4 regions of the Limnohabitans sp. TEGF005 genome follow, and region 1 is predicted to be linked to each of the others. Evidence: predicted binding sites of a transcription regulator. Region 1 holds the regulator's gene; each other region holds the start of a gene.

Region 1 (4,695 bases):
ATCATTGGTTTGCGCGGTTTCGCGGTGGTGGCTTTGGTCGGCTGCGCGGGTACTTGAACGCGCATCGGCCAAGGCACCGGGCTGGAAGCTGTCACGCCCACGACCGGCGACACCGGCAGCGGCAATGCGCTCGCCATAGGGCGGGTTGAGCAGCATGACGCCGGGGGTCTCGCTGGGCGGCATGCGTTGCAGGGCATCGCCGCCTCGGAACTCGATCACGCCCGACACGCCTGCGCGTTCGGCGTTGCGCTCGGCAAAGTCGACCATTCGGAAAGCCACATCGCTGCCAAAAATGGGCGCGGTGGGTTCGTGCTCGTGGTCGCGGGCTTCTTCGATCAAGCCTTGCCAGACATGGTTTTGGAAAGGCAACAGCTTTTCAAAGCCAAAGCGGCGTTGCAAGCCAGGGGCGATGCCACAGGCGATTTGCGCCGCCTCAATCGGGATGGTGCCGCTGCCGCAGCAGGGGTCGTACAAAGGCACTGTCGCATCCCAGCCGCTGGCCGCGATCATGGCGGCCGCCAAGGTTTCCTTCAGGGGCGCGTCGCCCTTGTCGGTGCGCCAGCCGCGCTTGAACAGCGGTTCGCCCGAGGTGTCGATGTAGAGCGTGAGGGTTTCGGGTGTGACGTGGGCATAAATGCGCACATCGGGCCAGGTGGTGTCCACGTTCGGGCGCTCGCCGCGCTTGGCGCGAAAGCGGTCGGCCACCGCGTCTTTGATTTTGAGGGCGGCAAAGTTCAGGCTGGTCAGCGGGCTGTGCTGCGCCGTGATGTCGATCTTGAACGTCTGCTTGGGCGTGAACCAAATTTCCCAGGCCACTTCGCTGGCGGCTTGGTACAGGTCGTTTTCGTTGCGGTAGTCGGTGACGGACAGCTGCACCAGCACGCGCTGGGTCAAGCGGCTGTGCAGGTTGATGCGCATCGCGTCGCGCCAAGAGGCGCGGGCCATCACGCCGCCGCGTCCGGTCATCAGGTCGTTGCCGGTCAGGCCCGTGATGGCGTGCACCTCGTCGGCCAAAAAGCCCTCGACGCCAGCGGCGCAAGGCATGAACAGGTTCAATGAATTCACTCGAATACTCTCAAAGGGTTTTGCGCAGGTTCGCAGGCGCGATCTTCAGGGCTTCGCGGTATTTGGCCACCGTGCGGCGTGCGCAGTCGATGCCTTGCTCTTTCAGCATTTCTGAAATTTGGTTGTCCGACAGGGGTTTGGCGGGTTTTTCAGCCGCCACAAACTGCTTGATCAGTGCCCGCACGGCGGTGCTCGATGCGGCGCTGCCACTGTCGGTGCCCAAGCCCGAGCCAAAGAAATACTTCAGCTCAAACGTGCCTTGCGGCGTGGACATGTATTTGGCCGTGGTCACGCGGCTGATGGTGGACTCGTGCATGCCCAGCTCGTCGGCGATCTCGCGCAGCACCAGCGGGCGCATGGCCAGCTCGCCGTGGGTGAGGAAGTTTTTTTGCCGCTCCACGATGGCGGTGGATACGCGCAAGATGGTGTCAAAACGCTGCTGGATGTTTTTGATGAACCAGCGCGCTTCTTGCAGGCGCTGCTGCAAACCGGCATGCGATGAACCCTTGCTGCCGCGCAAGGCGTTGGCATAAATGTCGTGCACGCGCAGCTTGGGCATCACGTCGGGGTTGAGCTGGATGCGGAATTTGGGCGTGGCCGTTTTACTGGTGTTCACCACCAGCACGTCGGGGATGATGATGTTTTGTTCGGCCTGCGCAAACGGGCGGCCGGGTTTGGGCTCCAGCCGGGCAATGAACGGGATAGCGGCTTTGACCACGGCCTCGTCCAGACCGCAGGCCACAGCCAGGCGTTTGAAGTCGCGTTTGGCCAGCATTTCCATGGGTTGAGCGCAGACGGCCAGAGCGGCTTGGGCGACCTCGTCGTCTGGCGCGTCCTTGAGCCATGCCTTGATCTGGATGCGCATGCACTCGGCCAGATCGCGTGCGCCCACACCCACGGGCTCGAGCGATTGCAGCAAACCCAGCGCCACGGTGAAGCGGTGCACCAGCTCGTCCAGTTGTTCAAAATCGTCGCTGCCAGCCAAGCTGGCGGCCAATTCAGGCAGGGTGTCGGTCAGGTAGCCGTCGTCGTTGAGCGACTCGATCAAAAAGCGCAGGGCAGCACGGTCGATCTCGGACAAGCGCAGCGACAAGGCCTGGCGGTGCAAAAAGTCGGTGAGCGAGCCGCTGCTGCGGGCCAGGTCGATGGCGTCAGCGGTTTCTTCGCCATTGTTCTGGCGCGGTCCGGCATCGCCACCCCATTCGCTGTCGTCAGGGCGCATGTCCACGCTGCCGTCGCCGTCCCAGCTTTCGGCCACATCGGTCACGGCTTCGTCGCTGTTTTCGCTGGCGCTGTCGTCGCTGCTGCTGGATGTGCTGGCGCTTTCGCTCACCCGATCGCCCAGGCTGACGTGGGTGTCGGTTTGGTCCAGGCCAAAGGCCTCGGAGGCCGCTTCTTCTTCGCTGCGCTCAAGAAATGGGTTTTCGTCCAGCATCTGGTCGACCTCTTGCGACAGCTCCAGCGTGGACAGTTGCAGCAGGCGGATCGATTGTTGCAACTGGGGCGTGAGCGCCAGGTGCTGGGACATGCGCAGCGACAGACCGGGTTTCATGGCTGTGCTTTCATGGCGTGGACCTTGGATTTGTTCATCACATCCGGAAGTGTTCGCCCAGGTACACCCGTCGCACCTCGGCGTTGGACACGATTTCGTCGGGGGTGCCTGCAGCCAGCACGCGGCCTTCGCTGATGATGTAGGCGTGGTCGCAAATGCCCAAGGTCTCGCGCACGTTGTGGTCGGTGATCAGCACGCCAATGCCGCGCTGCTTGAGGAAGGCAATGATGCGCTGGATCTCGATCACGGCGATCGGGTCAATGCCAGCAAAAGGCTCGTCCAGCAAGATAAAACGCGGGTTGGTGGCCAAGGCGCGGGCAATCTCTACGCGGCGGCGTTCACCCCCTGACAGCGCGACCGCAGGGGAATCGCGCAGGTGGTCGACGCGCAGGTCGGCCAGCAACTCGCTCAGGCGTTGTTCAATGTCAGCCGATGAGAGTGCATGACCCTGGGCGTCGGTTTGCAGCTCCAGAATGGCGCGCACGTTGTCTGCCACCGACAGTTTGCGAAAAATCGAGGCCTCTTGCGGCAGATACGACAGGCCCATGCGCGAGCGCTTGTGAATGGGCATGCGCGTGACGTCTTGCCCATCAATCATGATCTGGCCGCCATCACCACGCACCAAGCCCACGATCATGTAAAAAGAGGTGGTTTTGCCTGCGCCGTTGGGGCCGAGCAAGCCCACCACTTCGCCCTTGTCTACTTGCACGGACACGTCGTGCACCACTTTGCGGCTGCCGTAGGCCTTTTTCAGGTGGTGCGCTTCCAGTCGGCTGGGCACGAGTGGCTCACTCATTGTTTTTTGCTTTCGCCTGTATTGGGGCTGATCCGCAGGGCAGGGATGGCCGTTTTCGGAGCGGGGGGCGTGGTCGCCGGGCTTGTTTTTCTGGGCGTCAGCACGGCGCGTACGCGTTGATCTCGCGGGTCCGTGGCTTGGGTGCCTTTGGGCAGACCGTCCACGGTCATGACTTCGGTGGTGTTGTTGAAAATGATTTTTTGACCATTGAGTTGGTCGGCCAGCTCGGTGCCGCGCAAAATTCGAACTTCTGCCCGCTGACTCAGTGTCACGACATCGGCCTGGCTGTCGTAGATGGCCATTTCGCCTTCACCTTCGGTGAATTCATCGACGCCTTCGCGTTTTTGCCGAAAAAAGACGCGTTCGTTCGGTGCGGCCCAAACGTGCGCCACTTGTTGGCCGTTTTTGTCTTGTTGCACTTCCATGCGATCGCCGCGCAAAACCATGGTGCCTTTGAACGCAACCACCTTGCCTGTGAAATGGGTGAGCAGTTTGTTTTCGTCGTGGCGCATGGCATCCGCCTCAATCAGCATGGGCTTGTCGCGGTCGGCTTTTTCGGCCCACGCAGGCGTGCAAAGCACGCTGAGCGCTGCGGCGACGAGGCTGATGGTACGGAGAATTGTCATGGGGGCATGAATCTTGCTGGTGACGAATTTTGATTGTAGAGGCAAGAGTGAGCAGATCGGCCTTGCCGCGCGTGCCAAGGCATAAAAAAAGCCCGCTCAGGTGGCTCACCAGCGGGCTTGGGTTGGGGCTGCTGGCGCAGACTCAGCTTTTTGGCTTGACGGCTTGCGTGCTGGTTTGGGCGGGGCGAGACTGGGCGATCAGGGATTCGGTGATTTTCAAGGCGCGGTCCATGCCGCCAGCCAGGCTGCCGTCAATGTAATAACGACCCGCCACGCCCAAGGATGGCACACCTTCCACCTTGAAGTCGTTTTGCAACTGGACGGCACGCTTGAGCTTGCTGGCCACGCCGAACGATTTGTAGATTTCGTTGAATTTGACTTTGTCCACGCCTTGCTGTTCTGCCCAGGCCAGCACGCTGGAATCGGTGTTCAGGGCCAACTTGCCCACATGGATCGCCGCAAACACCTTGGGGTGGAGCGTGTCCAGCAAATTCATGGCTTCGATGGTGAAAAACAGGCGCTGCTGCGGCGCAAAGTCTTCGCGGAACGAGACCGGAATGCGGCGCACCACCACGTCTTTCGGGGCATTCTTGACCCATTGGGCAAATGTCGGTTCAAACGCGTTGCAGTGCGAGCAGCTGTACCAGAAGAACTCG
Region 2 (4,695 bases), 1.3 Mb from region 1:
TGTTTGAGCAGCCCGAAAAAAGCTACAGCTGGTGGGACTACCGCGAATTTGCATTCCGCCGCAATCGCGGTCTGCGAATCGACCACATTTTGATTTCAGAATCGCTCAAAGCCCGGGCCAGCGCCTGCGTGATCGACCGCGCCCCGCGCAAGAACGAGCGTCCCAGCGACCACACGCCGGTGGTCTTGACGCTGGGCTGAATCAAGCCGCCTGCGGCATCAAAAATTCCCGGCTGATGCGCCCACCCAAGCCGTTCACACGCTCCAAAAATTGCGTCAGATAAGCGTGCAGACCGGTGGCCAGAATTTCGTCGATGCGGCCAAAGGCCAGCTCCGAGCGCAAGCGGCCTGCATGGCGCAAGGTGTCGCTGTCGGGGTCGTGCGAGACCAGCTTCAAATTCGACAGCACCTCGTTCAAACTGGCGTGCAGTGAGCGGGGCATGTCTGGGCGCAAGATCAGCAATTCGGCCACGCGTTCGGGGCGGATCACGTCGCGGTAAACCTTGCGGTAAACCTCAAAACCGCTGACGCTGCGCAAGATCGCGCTCCAGTGGTAGAAGTCGTATTCCTGCGTCACTTCGGCCTCAACGCCGCTGTAGTTGGGGGCACCAAAAAAATCGTTGTTCATGGCGTGGAACTTCACATCCACCAGCCGCGCCGTGTTGTCGGCCCGCTCCAAAAACGTGCCCATGCGCATGAAGTACAGCGACTCGTCCATCAGCATGGTGCCCACCGTCACGCCGCGTGACAGGTGCGAGCGGAACTTGACCCACTCAAAAAACTGGCCCGGATCGCGCTCGAATTCACCGCTTTTGAGCATGCGGTTGACTTCGAGCCAGGTCTGGTTTTGTGTTTCCCACACCTCGGTGGTGAGCGTGCCGCGCACGGCGCGGGCGTTTTCGCGGGCCGCACGCAGGCAAGAGATGATGGACGAGGGGTTGTCTGCGTCTTTCACCATGAAGGCCATGACGTCGCGTGGCGTGATGGTTTTGTAGCGCATCTGGTACGAGGGCAAGAGCTCGCTGATGGACAAGATGCCTTCCCAACCGGCCTCCACCGCGGCGGCAGACTGGGGCAAAAGCGATGTCTCGTAGCTCACATTCAACATGCGTGCGGTGTTTTCGGCCCGCTCCATGTAGCGGGACATCCAGAACAGGTGGTCGGCAGTACGGGACAACATCAGGCAACTCCTTCAAGGCCGAAAACCCCGCAAGCGCTTCGCGCCCGGCAGCGTTTTGGCGAAACTTCGTTTTCGGCCCGCTCCATGTAGCGGGACATCCAGAACAGGTGGTCGGCGGTTCTTGAAAGCATGCGTGTTCTCCCCTTTTCAGTCCTGCAAAATCCAGGTGTCTTTGGTGCCCCCGCCTTGCGACGAGTTCACCACCAAAGAGCCTTCTTTGAGCGCCACCCGCGTCAAGCCACCGGGCACCATCTGCACGGTGCGCCCACTCAGCACAAAGGGCCTCAGGTCGATGTGGCGCGGTGCGATGCCGCTGTCCACATAGGTGGGGCAAGTGGACAAACTCAAGGTCGGCTGGGCGATGTAGCCCTCAGGGTTGGCCAGCAGTGCGCCACGGAATCGCTCGATCTCGGCTTGGCTGGCCGCAGGCCCCACCAGCATGCCGTAGCCGCCTGCGCCGTGCACTTCTTTGACCACCAAGTCTTTCAGATGGGCCAGCGTGTATTGCAAATCGTCGGGCTTGCGGCACATGAAAGTGGGCACGTTTTTGAGAATGGGCTCTTCACCCAAGTAAAACTTGATCATGTCCGGCACATAGGGGTAGATCGACTTGTCGTCGGCCACGCCCGTGCCCACCGCGTTGCAAATGGCCACATGACCGGCCTTGTAGGCGTCCATCAGGCCCGCGCAGCCCAAGGTCGAGCTGGGGCGAAACACATTCGGGTCCAAAAAGTCGTCGTCCACACGGCGGTAGATCACATCCACCCTTTGCGGGCCGCGTGTGGTGCGCATGTAGACAAATTTGTCTTTGACAAACAGGTCTTGCCCTTCGACCAGTTCCACACCCATTTGTTGCGCCAAAAAAGCATGCTCAAAGTAAGCGCTGTTGTACATGCCGGGCGTGAGCACCACCACCGTGGGCTCGGCCGTGGTGGCGGGGCTGCTGGCGCGCAAGGTTTCCAGCAGCAAATCGGGGTAATGCGCCACAGGGGCCACGCGGTGCTGGCTGAACAAATCGGGGAACAGTCGCATCATCATCTTGCGGTCTTCGAGCATGTAGCTCACACCGCTGGGCACGCGCAGGTTGTCTTCGAGCACGTAGTACTCGCCCTTGCCTGCGCTGTCGGGGGCACGCACGATGTCGATGCCGCTGATGTGCGAATAGATCTGGTTGGGCACATCCACCCCCACCATCTCGGGGCGAAACTGGGCGTTGTTTTCGATCTGTTCTCGCGGGATCACACCGGCTTGAAGGATCTCTTGCCCGTGGTACACGTCGTGGATGAATCGGTTGAGTGCGGTCACGCGTTGCACCAATCCGGCTTCCATGTGCTTCCACTCTTGGGCCGCAATCACACGGGGGATCAGGTCAAACGGGATCAGGCGCTCGGTACCAGAGCCGTCTTCGTCCTTGTCACCGTAGACCGCAAAGGTGATGCCGACACGGCGGAAAATCATCTCGGCTTCTTCACGGCGCGAAGCCATGGTCTGGCTGTCTTGCGCTTGCAACCAGCGGGCATAGGCCAAGTAATGGTCTCTGACTTCCCCCGAATCGCCTGCGGCAGGCAAGCGGCTGTACATTTCATCGAATTGGCGCATAGCTCGTCACTCCTGATGACAGCATAGCAAGATGCATACCCGCTCCGGTTGATCCGAGTCAAATCCACCGAAGCGCATCACCCCCGACTCATGCTGTCAGCCTCACCCAACGCTGTCACCCCCGACTCGATCGGGGGTCCATGCCTTCGACGGCCTTGGATACCCGGTCAAGCCGGGCATGACAAATGTGCTGGGTATGACAAAGGTGCTGGGCATGACCAAAACGCTGTCACCCCCGACTCGATCGGGGGTCCATGCCTTCGACGGCCATGGATACCCGGTCAAGCCGGGTATGACAAATGTGCCGGGCATGACAAAGGTGCTGGGCATGACCAAAAAGCTATCACCCCCGACTCGATCGGGGGTCCATGCCTTCGACGGCCTTGGATACCCGGTCAAGCCGGGTATGACAAATGTGCTGGGTATGACAAAGGTGCTGGGCATGACCAAAACGCTGTCACCCCCGACTCGATCGGGGGTCCATGCCTTCGACGGCCATGGATACCCGGTCAAGCCGGGCATGACAAATGTGCCGGATATGACAAATGTGCTGGGCATGACAAATGTGCCGGATAGGACAGATGCATCAAGGCGCGATGACGTGGTGCCAATAGCGCTTGGACAGGACCCGTTCACATTGCACCTGCGCGGGTGCAGCACTGTGCCAGCGAGCGGCGCCGCAGCGGGCGGACTCCGCCAATGCAATGCCCTCGGCGCGGTAGCGATCGAGTACCGGTTCTGCCGGGTGCCCATAGCGGTTGCGGTAACCCGCCTGCACCAGCGCCAGCCGGGGTTGCAGCGCCTGTATAAAAGGCAGCGTCGACGAGGTTTTGCTGCCGTGATGCGGCACCAAGAGCACATCGACAGGTGCCAGGCCCGCGCGCACCAAAACCAGCTCTTGGGCCGCCTCGATGTCGCCCGTCAACAAGGCCGAAGCCTGCCTGTTGCCGATGCGCAAGACACAACTGACTTCATTCGGTTTAGGCTTTTTAGAGGCTTCTCGTGGGCCAAATGGCCCCGAAGAAGAAGAAGAAGAAGAAGAAGAAGAAGGCGCTGCGCCAAGAATTTGCGTACTGCCAGGCGGGTGCAGCACCTCAAAAAGCACACCATCCCACACCCAGGACTGCCCGCTTTGGCAACGCGTCCAGCCGGGCCGCAAGGCGTGCAAAGCGTGTTCATCTTCCAGCGAGGACCACAAAGCCGCCTCGGGTTGCATGGCCAACACCGCCGCTGCGCCGCCCGTGTGGTCGCTGTCACGGTGGCTGAGCATCAGCACATCAAGGCGCTCGCCCATTTGTGCCAGCAGGGGCACCAGCACCCGGTGCCCAGCGTCGCTTTCGGCCGAATAGCGCGGCCCCGCGTCGTACAGCAGGCTGTGCGTGGCGGTGCGCACCAGCACCGCATTGCCCTGCCCCACATCGGCCGCCAACAGCTCGAAAGCGCCCACTGGCGGGCGCGGGTGCGTCCAAAACAACACGGGCCACAAAAGCGGCAGGCACAACACTTTGAAGGACAACGGCAGCCTGAGCACCAAGCCCACGGCACCGACCAGCGCCAGCATGGCCAGACCCCAAGGCGGCATGGCGGTGGACACGCTGGCCAAGGGCCACGTTGACAGCCAGCCGAGCCAGGCCGTCATGGGCTGCAGCGCCCAGAGCGCCAGGTCCCAGGCTCCGGACCAAGCCACCCCCAGCAAGGCCAGCGGAGTCACCACCAAAGTCACCCATGGAATCGCCAGCATATTGGCCAGCAGGCCCACCACAGACACTTGGCCAAAAAACAGCAAGGTCAGCGGTGCCAAGGCCAAAGTGATGACGGCTTGTTCGCGCAGCAAACCCCAAGCAGCATGCAGTGCGGAAATTCCCCAAATGGGAACTTTTTTCGCACCCGATCGGTGCGGCAGCCCTTTGAGCACCA
Region 3 (4,695 bases), 400 kb from region 1:
GCTTTGCGCGCAGCCTGAACGCGCGGATTTTCAGATGAAAACTCTGGACATCGGCGACTTGCGTGTGACGGCTTGCGCCTTGGGCTGAGCACACATTCGCTCCCAAAGAAAAACCCCGCAGTGTTTTCACACTGCGGGGTTTTTTGTGGGTGGTGATTTTCATCACCACCCAGCGATCACATGGGATCAACCGTGGTAGGCCGACTCGCCGTGCGAGGAGATGTCCAGACCTTCGCGCTCTTCTTCTTCGGTGACACGCAGACCGATGGTCAGGTCAACGATCTTGAAGGCGACCACCGAGACCACGCCCGACCACACAATGGTCAGCAATACGGCCTTGGCCTGGGTCCACACTTGTGTTGCGATGGAGTACGCGTCAGGTGTGATCATGGTCACAGTCACCCAGTCGCCGACGGCGCTGGGGCCACCCAAGGCAGGCGAGTTGAACACGCCGGTCAACAAGGCACCGACGATACCGCCAACACCGTGCACACCGAACACATCCAGCGAGTCGTCCGCGCCGAGCATTTTCTTCAGGCCATTCACACCCCACAGGCAAGCGAAGCCGCCGATGAAGCCGATGATCAAAGCACCACCCAGACCCACGTTGCCCGCAGCTGGCGTGATGGCGACCAAGCCTGCCACAGCACCCGAAGCGGCACCCAGCATGGAAGCTTTGCCACGCATCAGCGCTTCACCCACACACCAGGCCAACACAGCACCGGCTGTCGCGATCAAGGTGTTGATGAAGGCCAGTGCAGCGAAACCGTTGGCTTCGAGTGCAGAACCGGCGTTGAAACCGAACCAACCCACCCACAGCAAGGAGGCACCCACCATGGTCAACGTCAGGCTGTGAGGGGCCATCGATTCACGGCCATAACCCACACGCTTGCCGACCATGAAAGCACCGACCAAGCCAGCCACAGCGGCGTTGATGTGCACCACGGTACCGCCAGCGAAGTCCAGCGCGCCCCACTGCCACAACAAACCGGCTTTGCTGGTCATCTCATCGGCCACTTCTTTCGAGGCGTAAGCGTCAGGACCCATCCAGAACCAGACCATGTGCGCCACAGGCAGGTAGCTGAAGGTGAACCACAGCACCATGAAGGCGAGCACGGCAGAGAACTTGATGCGCTCAGCAAAAGCACCGACGATCAGGGCGCAAGTGATGCCTGCGAACGTGGCCTGGAAGGCTGCGAACGAGATCTCAGGGATGTAAACACCCTTGCTGAAGGTGGCGGCGTTGGCAAAAGTGCCCGCGACGTTGTCCCAGATGCCCTTCATGAACAAGCGGTCAAAACCACCGATGTAGGCATTGCCTTCGGTGAACGCCAGGCTGTAGCCGTAAACGAACCACAACACAGTGATCAGCGAGAACGTGACCACGACTTGCATCAGCACCGACAGCATGTTTTTGCTGCGCACCAAACCGCCGTAGAACAAGGCCAGGCCCGGAATCACCATCAAGATGACCAAGATGGTGGACAGCATCATCCAGCCGGTGTCGGCCTTGTTGGGCACGGGCGCTGGAGCTGCTTCTGCCGCAGCAGGGGCTGCGGCCGCAGGGGCCGTAGCCGGAGCGGCTGCATCGGCTGGTTTGGCTTCGGCAGCAGGTGCCGTCACGGCGGCGGGCGCGGTTTGCGCGGTGGCGACAGAGGCCGCTCCGAACACACCCCAACCCAGACTCAGGCCCAAGGCCAAAGTAGCGAGTAGCTTTTTCATTTTTTGACTCTCTTTCTTGTCTGTCAAAGGGCTTCGCCGCCGGTTTCACCGGTGCGGATGCGAACCACTTGCTCGAGGTCGTACACAAAGATCTTGCCGTCGCCGATCTTGCCGGTGCGGGCACCGGATTCGATGGCTTCGATCACGCGCTCGACCAGGTCGTCAGACACGGCCGCTTCGATCTTCACCTTGGGCAAAAAATCGACCACGTATTCAGCGCCACGGTACAGCTCGGTGTGGCCCTTTTGACGACCAAAGCCTTTGACTTCGGTCACGGTAATGCCCTGAACGCCGATGCCCGAAAGTGCTTCACGCACTTCGTCCAGCTTGAAGGGTTTGATGATGGCGGTCACCAGTTTCATGATGGCTCCTTGTGTTGTTGTGTGGGAATCAGAAGGCGTATTTCAGGCCAACCGTCACGCCGGACTTGCCGTTGAACTTGTCTTTCAAGGTGTAGAAGCCTTTATCGGCATCGGTGCCAACTAATGCAGCCGAGGCAGACAGACCATTACCCAAATCTTTAGCGAGCGTTAGTGAGTAGTCGGTATAAGTTGCAACTGCAAGGTTCTTGAATTTTTGATAGCCGACGTGAGGCGTTAAAGAGTATCCATTGCCCAAATCAAACAAGGCACTCAGATCCAAGTAGTAGCTGTTTTTGGTATCTGCATTGCCGAATAAATCGCTGTAAGCATGTGAATACTTGGCGGTCACTGGCCCCAGGGTCAATGCCGCATAAGCTTCATTGGTGTTGGCATTTTTCGTACCGCCCGCACTGGCATCACCATAGTTGTTGCCCGAGTAAACATAACTCAACAAACCGACGTCATAAGCTACATCACCCACAGCGCCTTTGTAACCTGCATACAGATCCAATTCGGTGGTGCCTTTGGTCACGCCAGGGGTGTCCTTAATCCACTTGATCGTCGAACCCCAAGCACCCACATAAAAACCGCTCTTGTCTGCGTAATCCATGCCACCTTGCAGCGCTGGCTGCAAACGTGACTGGGACAAACCGCGGTAACGGTAATCGCTCACAGCACCTACGTTGAAAGACAGGCTGCTCTCAGGGGCTACTGCTTGGGCTTGTGCCAAACCGCTCACGGAACCCAAAGCCAGGGCGATCAGGGAAGGAACGAGGATTTTTTTCATGAGTAACTCCAATAAAGTGAAGAAAGGACAAGCCACTTAAGCAGAGAGCGTGCCAACCATGCGTTCACACCGCCTCTGCGGGCATTTACCAGTGCTTTATGACTCTGTGCATGGTTGAATGGCATTCAAACAAGTTCTGTATGGCGTGTCTGCGTGCAAGAACACCCACCATGCACCAGCATGGGGCATGGAGGAAATATGAGTCTCAGTTTGGTGCGCAGTCGCGCCTTGATTGGTCTGCAGGCGCCGCCAGTCACCGTTGAAGTGCATCTGGCCAATGGCCTGCCCAGCTTCACCTTGGTGGGGCTGGCCGATGTTGAGGTCAAGGAAGCGCGCGAACGGGTGCGTTCCGCCTTGCAAAACAGCGGCCTCGACTTTCCCCACAACAAACGCATCACCGTCAACCTGGCCCCGGCCGACTTGCCCAAAGACTCAGGCCGCTTGGATTTGCCCATTGCATTGGGCATCCTGGCGGCCAGTGGACAAATAGACGCCAGCAAACTGTCCGACTACGAGTTTGCTGGTGAATTGTCTTTGTCGGGCGAGCTGCGGCCCATTCGCGGTGCGCTGGCCATGAGCCTGGTGCTGCGCCAGCAGCAGGTGCGCACCCGTTTGGTGTTGCCGCCGGGCAGCGCCGAAGAAGCGGCTTTGGTGCCCGATGCCGAAGTTTTCCGGGCGCGGCATCTGTTGGATGTGGTGCAACAGTTTCTGCCACCGTCGAACGAGCCCCCGCTCGACCCCAGTGGCGGCTGGGCGCGAATGGCTCCCAGCACACCGTCTTCGCCACCGCTTTACGCCAATCTGGCAGATGTCAAAGGCCAAGCGGGCGTGAAACGGGTGCTCGAGATCGCGGCCGCTGGTGGGCACTCGCTCTTGATGGTCGGCCCTCCGGGTTCGGGCAAGTCGATGCTGGCCCAACGTTTTGCGGGTTTGCTGCCGCCCATGGGCATTGAAGCCGCATTGGAGTCGGCCGCCATCGCCAGCTTGGCCGGGCGCTTTGACCTTGCCCGCTGGGCGCAACGCCCCACGAGCCAGCCGCACCACTCGGCAAGCGCCGTGGCGCTGGTGGGCGGCGGCTCTCCGCCCCGGCCGGGTGAAATCTCGTTGGCGCACCACGGCGTGCTTTTTTTGGATGAGCTTCCGGAATTCCCAAGAGCCGCATTGGAGGCCCTTCGCGAACCGCTGGAAACAGGCACCATCACCATCGCCCGGGCGGCAAGGCGGGCCGAGTTTCCGGCGCGGTTTCAGCTGATCGCGGCCATGAACCCCTGTCCTTGCGGTTATTTGGGCAGCGCCACGCGCAGCTGCCGTTGCTCGCCCGATCAGGTCAGCCGATACCAGGGCAAGCTCAGCGGCCCACTGCTTGACAGGATTGATTTGCACATCGAAGTGCCCAGCCTGCCAGCACAAGACCTGCTGAATGCCCCACCCGGTGAAAGCACCGAAACCATGGCGGCCCGCTGCTTGGTCGCCCGTGAACGAGCCCTGGCTCGCCAAGGCTGTGCCAATGCCGACTTGCAAGGCCAAGCCATTGACGCCCATGCCCGATTGGACGCCAGCGCCACGGCTTTGCTGCAAAAAGCGGCGGCCAAGCTGGGCTGGAGCGGCCGCAGTGTGCACCGCAGCCTGAAGGTCGCCCGCACCATTGCCGACTTGGCCGGCAGCGACACCATCGAGGCCATGCATGTGGCCGAAGCGGTGCAATACCGGCGGGTGCTCAAAGAGCAATGACGCCACTCACAGCCGGTTACACCTGAGCGTCGTGTTGCCGAAGCATTGTCAACTTTGACGGCAAGATGGCGTTAAAGGTGGACTTTGTCCGTT
Region 4 (4,695 bases), 210 kb from region 1:
CTGCTGCTGGTGGCCAGCGGGCATTACGCCAAGCTGTTGGCCCAGGTCGGAATCAGCGCACACACAGGCCCATCCGCATGAACTGGGGACGCCGCTTGCTCGACAAACTGAGCGTTTACCTGCCTTTGATCGTGATGGCTTTGCTGGCATCGGGCAGTTGGTGGCTGGTCAGAAGCGTGCCCGAACTGTTGACTGCAACAGCCAACAAACCTGTGCGCCAAGACCCCGATTACCGCCTGGCTGATTTTTCGGTCACATCGTTCGATGCCCGCGGCCGTATGACGCGCGAAGTCAGCGGCACCCAAGCGCAACATTACCCGGCAACCGAAGCCTTGAACATTGAACAAGTGCGCATCTACGCCGAAAGCGAAACCGGCACACAAATGAATGCCCGCGCCACACAAGGCATCGCCACAGACGATGGCAAAAAAGTCACGCTGATAGGCAGTGCCTACGCCATCCGCCATCCGCACGACAGCAGCCCCAAGATTGAACTCCGGGGTGAACGCTTGGTGGCGCTGCCCGACGAAGACCGCGTGGTGTCATCTGACCCTGTACAGATCACCCGCGACACCGACGTGTTCAATGCCGAATCCATGAACTTCAACAGCAACACAGGGGAATACCTGCTGCAAGGTCGCGTACGCGGCATGTTGATGCCCAAACCTAAAAACTGACGCTGGGCTCAAGCGCCACAAACAACAAAGCCCTGCAGAGCAGGGCTTTGTCAAATTCATTGGCCAACCGTCAGATTGGCCAGACGCGTGAATCAGTAACCGCCGCCGTAGCCGCCGCCACCGCCTTCGCGGCGACCGCCACCGCCAGAACCGCCGTTGCCGCCACGAGGACCTGCGCCGTAGGGGCTGCGGAAACCGCCACCACCACCTTCGCCGCCGCCGTAGCCGCCACCGCCTTCGCGACGACCGCCGCCGTAACCACCACCGCCGCCGCCTTCACGACCGCCGCCGTAGCCACCGCCACCGCCTTCGCGGCCACCGCCGTAACCGCCACCGCCGCCGCCGCCGCCTTCACGGCGGCCACCGCCAAAGCCACCACCGCCACCAAAGCCGCCACCACCTGTGCGGGGAGGACGTGCTTCCATGGGGCGGGCTTCGTTGACCACCGCATTGCGGCCACCCAAAGGCTGACCATTCATGCCGTTGATCGCAGCTTGAGCTTCGTCGTCGCTGCCCATTTCCACAAAGCCGAAGCCTTTGGAGCGGCCAGTGTCACGTTCCATCATGACTTTGGCGCTGGTGACCACACCGAATTCACCAAAAGCTTGTTCAAGATCGCTGTCGCGAACCGAGTAAGGCAGGTTGCCGACGTAAAGTTTGTTGCCCATGAAAGGGACTCCTCAAAACACAGAGATAAAAGCGATGAAGCTCCGAAAACGCATTCAACAAACCTGAAAACTTCGGATGGAAAGCGAAACTGATCTGGTCACCGCGAACATGACTTCGCTGCTTCTGACAGTGAAGTGTGGCAATTATGAGCGAGAAAACAAAAATAAATGCAAGTGATATTCCCGGGAAAATCAACAGAATGTGCGTTGCAGCACATTTCCGTTGTTTTACCAACTCACTTCGCGGTCGGGCGTGGCACTGATTTTGTGAACGGTCAAATCGGCGCCATCAAACTCCTCTTCGGGGCTGAGTTTCAAACCCAAAGTCAATTTGAGGACACCATAGACCAAAACCCCACCCACCAGCGCCCAGCCCACGCCCATGGCGGTACCGATCAATTGCGCGCTCAGGTTGACGCCACCCAAACCACCGAGCGATGTCGCGCCAAAAATGCCTGCGGCAATGCCGCCCCAAGCGCCGCAAATGCCGTGCAAAGGCCAAACGCCCAGCACATCGTCGATCTTCCATTTGTTTTGGGTCAGGGTGAACATGACCACAAACAAACCACCCGCCACAGCGCCGACCACCAATGCACCAAACGGGTGCATCAGGTCCGATCCGGCACACACGGCCACCAAACCGGCCAAAGGGCCGTTGTGCACAAAGCCTGGGTCGTTTTTGCCCAAGACCAAGGCGACCAGCGTGCCGCCCACCATGGCCATCAGCGAGTTGACCGCCACCAGGCCCGAGATTTTGTCCAGTGTTTGGGCGCTCATCACGTTGAAGCCAAACCAGCCCACGATCAAGATCCACGAGCCCAGCGCCAGAAAGGGGATGCTCGATGGGGGGTGCGCCGAAACCACGCCGTCTTTGCGGTAACGGTTGTAGCGAGCGCCCAAGAGCACCACAGCCGGCAAAGCGATCCAGCCGCCCATGGCGTGCACGACCACCGAACCGGCAAAATCGTGAAATTCATCGCCCGTGGCCGCCTTGATCCAGGCTTGCACGCCAAAGTGCTGGTTCCAAGCGATGCCCTCAAAGAAGGGGTAGACAAAACCGACAATCACAGCAGTGGCGATCAGCTGGGGCCAGAACTTGGCCCGCTCGGCAATGCCGCCCGAAATGATGGCGGGAATGGCCGCAGCAAAGGTCAGCAAGAAGAAAAACTTGACCAGGTCATAGCCATTTTTGGCCGCCAATTGCTCGGCACCGACAAAGAAGTTCGTGCCGTAGGCCACGCTGTAGCCAACCACAAAATAAACCACGGTGGAGACAGAGAAGTCGACCAAGATCTTGACCAGCGCATTGACCTGGTTCTTTTTGCGAACTGTTCCCAGCTCCAAAAACGCAAAACCGGCGTGCATGGCCAAGACCATGATGCCGCCCAACAATATAAATAGCGCGTCTGCGCCCTGTTTCAGTGCTTCCATAGCCATCTCTCAAGGTTTTTTGAATTGATTTGGTGCATAAAGGGCCTAAAAACCCTTGGCGCACCAAACGAAAGCAAGAAATAGGCCCAAATTGATGCACGACACCCTCATGCCCGAAAGTGGGTCACGTAAGATTCGTTCTTTTATAAACAGCGCAGCGTATTGATATGGAAGCATTCCTCGTCTCGACCGGCATCGTGGCCTTGGCTGAAATGGGTGACAAAACCCAACTCCTGTCACTGGTTTTGGCCGCCCGCTTCCGCAAGCCTTGGCCCATCGTTCTGGGCATTCTGGTCGCCACACTGGCCAACCATGGTTTGGCGGGCGCAGTGGGCAGCTGGGTCACGACCATGATGGGCCCCGACATGTTGCGCTGGGTGTTGGGCGCCTCGTTCATCGCCATGGCGGTGTGGATGCTGATCCCCGACAAGCTCGACGACGATGAAGGCGACAGCGCACCGCGCATGGGCGTTTTCTTCACCACCTTGGTGGCCTTCTTTTTGGCCGAAATGGGCGACAAAACCCAGATCGCCACCGTGATGCTGGCGGCGCAATACAACGCCTGGTTTTTGGTCGTGGCAGGCACCACACTGGGCATGATGCTGGCCAACGCCCCAGTGGTGTGGCTGGGCGACGCCATCACCCAGCGCGTGCCTCTGCGATTGGTGCACCTGATATCGGCAGGCATATTTGCCGTGTTGGGCGCTGTGGCCCTGCTGGGCTGGGGCTGATTTATACTTGCATCGCGCCGATTTGCTCCAGCTTGCGGGCGCAGGAACCTCAGGGATTCCAAAATGCAGCTAAAGAGGCCGATCCAACCCGGTACCGCTTCTTGAGTGTTATCGGGTTTTTTCATTTGCACCATGAATTTGATCGCCACGCCCCAGTCGATGACCTTTGAAGCCCCTTTGCCTTTGCAAAGCGGCGCGTCCATCCGTGGCTATTCACTGAGCTACGAAACCTACGGCACGCTCAACGCCGACAAGTCCAATGCGGTACTGATCTGCCACGCCCTGAACGCCTCGCACCATGTGGCGGGCGTGTATGCCGACCAAGCCCACAACGTGGGCTGGTGGGACAACATGATTGGCCCGGGCAAATCACTCGACACCAACCAATTTTTCGTGATCGGGGTGAACAACCTGGGCTCGTGCTTTGGCTCGACAGGCCCCATGCATGTCAACCCCGACACAGGCCGCGTATACGGCGCAGACTTTCCGGTGGTCACCGTGGAAGACTGGGTCAACGCGCAAGCCCGCTTGCTGGATGCATTGGGCATCGAACAGCTGGCCGCCGTGATGGGTGGCAGCTTGGGCGGCATGCAAGCCTTGAGCTGGACACTGCAATACCCCGAACGCGTCAAGCACGCGGTGGTGGTGGCCAGTGCCCCCAACCTGAACGCCGAAAACATCGCCTTCAACGAAGTGGCCCGCCGCGCCATCGTGACCGACCCAGACTTCCATGAGGGCCACTTTTACGAACACGGCGTGGTGCCCAAGCGCGGCCTGCGCATCGCCCGCATGATCGGCCACATCACGTACCTCAGCGACGACGTGATGAACGAAAAATTTGGCCGTGAACTGCGCGAGGCCGTCACGCACAACGCCACTGGCTACAAATACTCCACGCAAGAAGTGGAGTTTCAGATCGAAAGCTATTTGCGCTACCAAGGCGACAAGTTCAGCGAATACTTTGACGCCAACACCTATTTGCTGATCACCCGCGCACTGGATTACTTTGACCCGGCGCGTGCCTTTGGCGGCGACTTGTCGGCCGCACTGGCCCGTGCCAGCTGCCAGTTCCTGCTGGTCAGCTTCAGCACCGACTGGCGCTTTTCACCCGCCCGCAGCCGCGAAATGGTCAAGGCCCTGCTGGACAACCGCCGGGACGTGAGCTACGCCGAGATCGACGCCCCACAC

Evidence for each region. Region 1 encodes sigma-54, which starts transcription at its own class of promoters, with help from an activator protein. Its sites were predicted from a motif close to TGGCANGNAANCTGCTTT; they were not measured.
Region 2: a site for sigma-54 is predicted at 2,802-2,819, ahead of ACZ5RG_RS07190 (circularly permuted type 2 ATP-grasp protein). Genes of this name have one in related genera too.
Region 3: a site for sigma-54 is predicted at 2,909-2,926, ahead of ACZ5RG_RS14175 (TorF family putative porin). Genes of this name have one in related genera too.
Region 4: a site for sigma-54 is predicted at 2,847-2,864, ahead of ACZ5RG_RS14980 (ammonium transporter). Genes of this name have one in related genera too.

What each region holds. Positions count from the first base shown of each region.
Region 1 covers NZ_AP029226.1:198,348-203,042, forward strand. The annotation lists gene ACZ5RG_RS00890 (THUMP domain-containing class I SAM-dependent RNA methyltransferase) at 1-1,065, opposite strand, end outside; gene ACZ5RG_RS00895 (RNA polymerase factor sigma-54) at 1,076-2,617, opposite strand; gene lptB (LPS export ABC transporter ATP-binding protein) at 2,655-3,413, opposite strand; gene lptA (lipopolysaccharide transport periplasmic protein LptA) at 3,410-4,039, opposite strand; gene ACZ5RG_RS00910 (thiol:disulfide interchange protein DsbA/DsbL) at 4,182-4,695, opposite strand, start outside.
Region 2 covers NZ_AP029226.1:1,489,775-1,494,469, forward strand. The annotation lists gene xth (exodeoxyribonuclease III) at 1-200, shown strand, start outside; gene ACZ5RG_RS07180 (alpha-E domain-containing protein) at 202-1,179, opposite strand; gene ACZ5RG_RS07185 (alpha-E domain-containing protein) at 1,179-1,310, opposite strand; gene ACZ5RG_RS07190 (circularly permuted type 2 ATP-grasp protein) at 1,327-2,778, opposite strand; gene ACZ5RG_RS07195 (DNA internalization-related competence protein ComEC/Rec2) at 3,365-4,695, opposite strand, start outside.
Region 3 covers NZ_AP029226.1:2,844,890-2,849,584, reverse strand. The annotation lists gene ACZ5RG_RS14190 (xanthine dehydrogenase family protein molybdopterin-binding subunit) at 1-18, shown strand, start outside; gene ACZ5RG_RS14185 (ammonium transporter) at 187-1,722, opposite strand; gene glnK (P-II family nitrogen regulator) at 1,746-2,084, opposite strand; gene ACZ5RG_RS14175 (TorF family putative porin) at 2,113-2,871, opposite strand; gene ACZ5RG_RS14170 (YifB family Mg chelatase-like AAA ATPase) at 3,070-4,602, shown strand.
Region 4 covers NZ_AP029226.1:3,038,330-3,043,024, reverse strand. The annotation lists gene ACZ5RG_RS14995 (KdsC family phosphatase) at 1-81, shown strand, start outside; gene lptC (LPS export ABC transporter periplasmic protein LptC) at 78-677, shown strand; gene ACZ5RG_RS14985 (RNA recognition motif domain-containing protein) at 770-1,345, opposite strand; gene ACZ5RG_RS14980 (ammonium transporter) at 1,574-2,776, opposite strand; gene ACZ5RG_RS14975 (TMEM165/GDT1 family protein) at 2,944-3,507, shown strand; gene metX (homoserine O-succinyltransferase MetX) at 3,640-4,695, shown strand, end outside.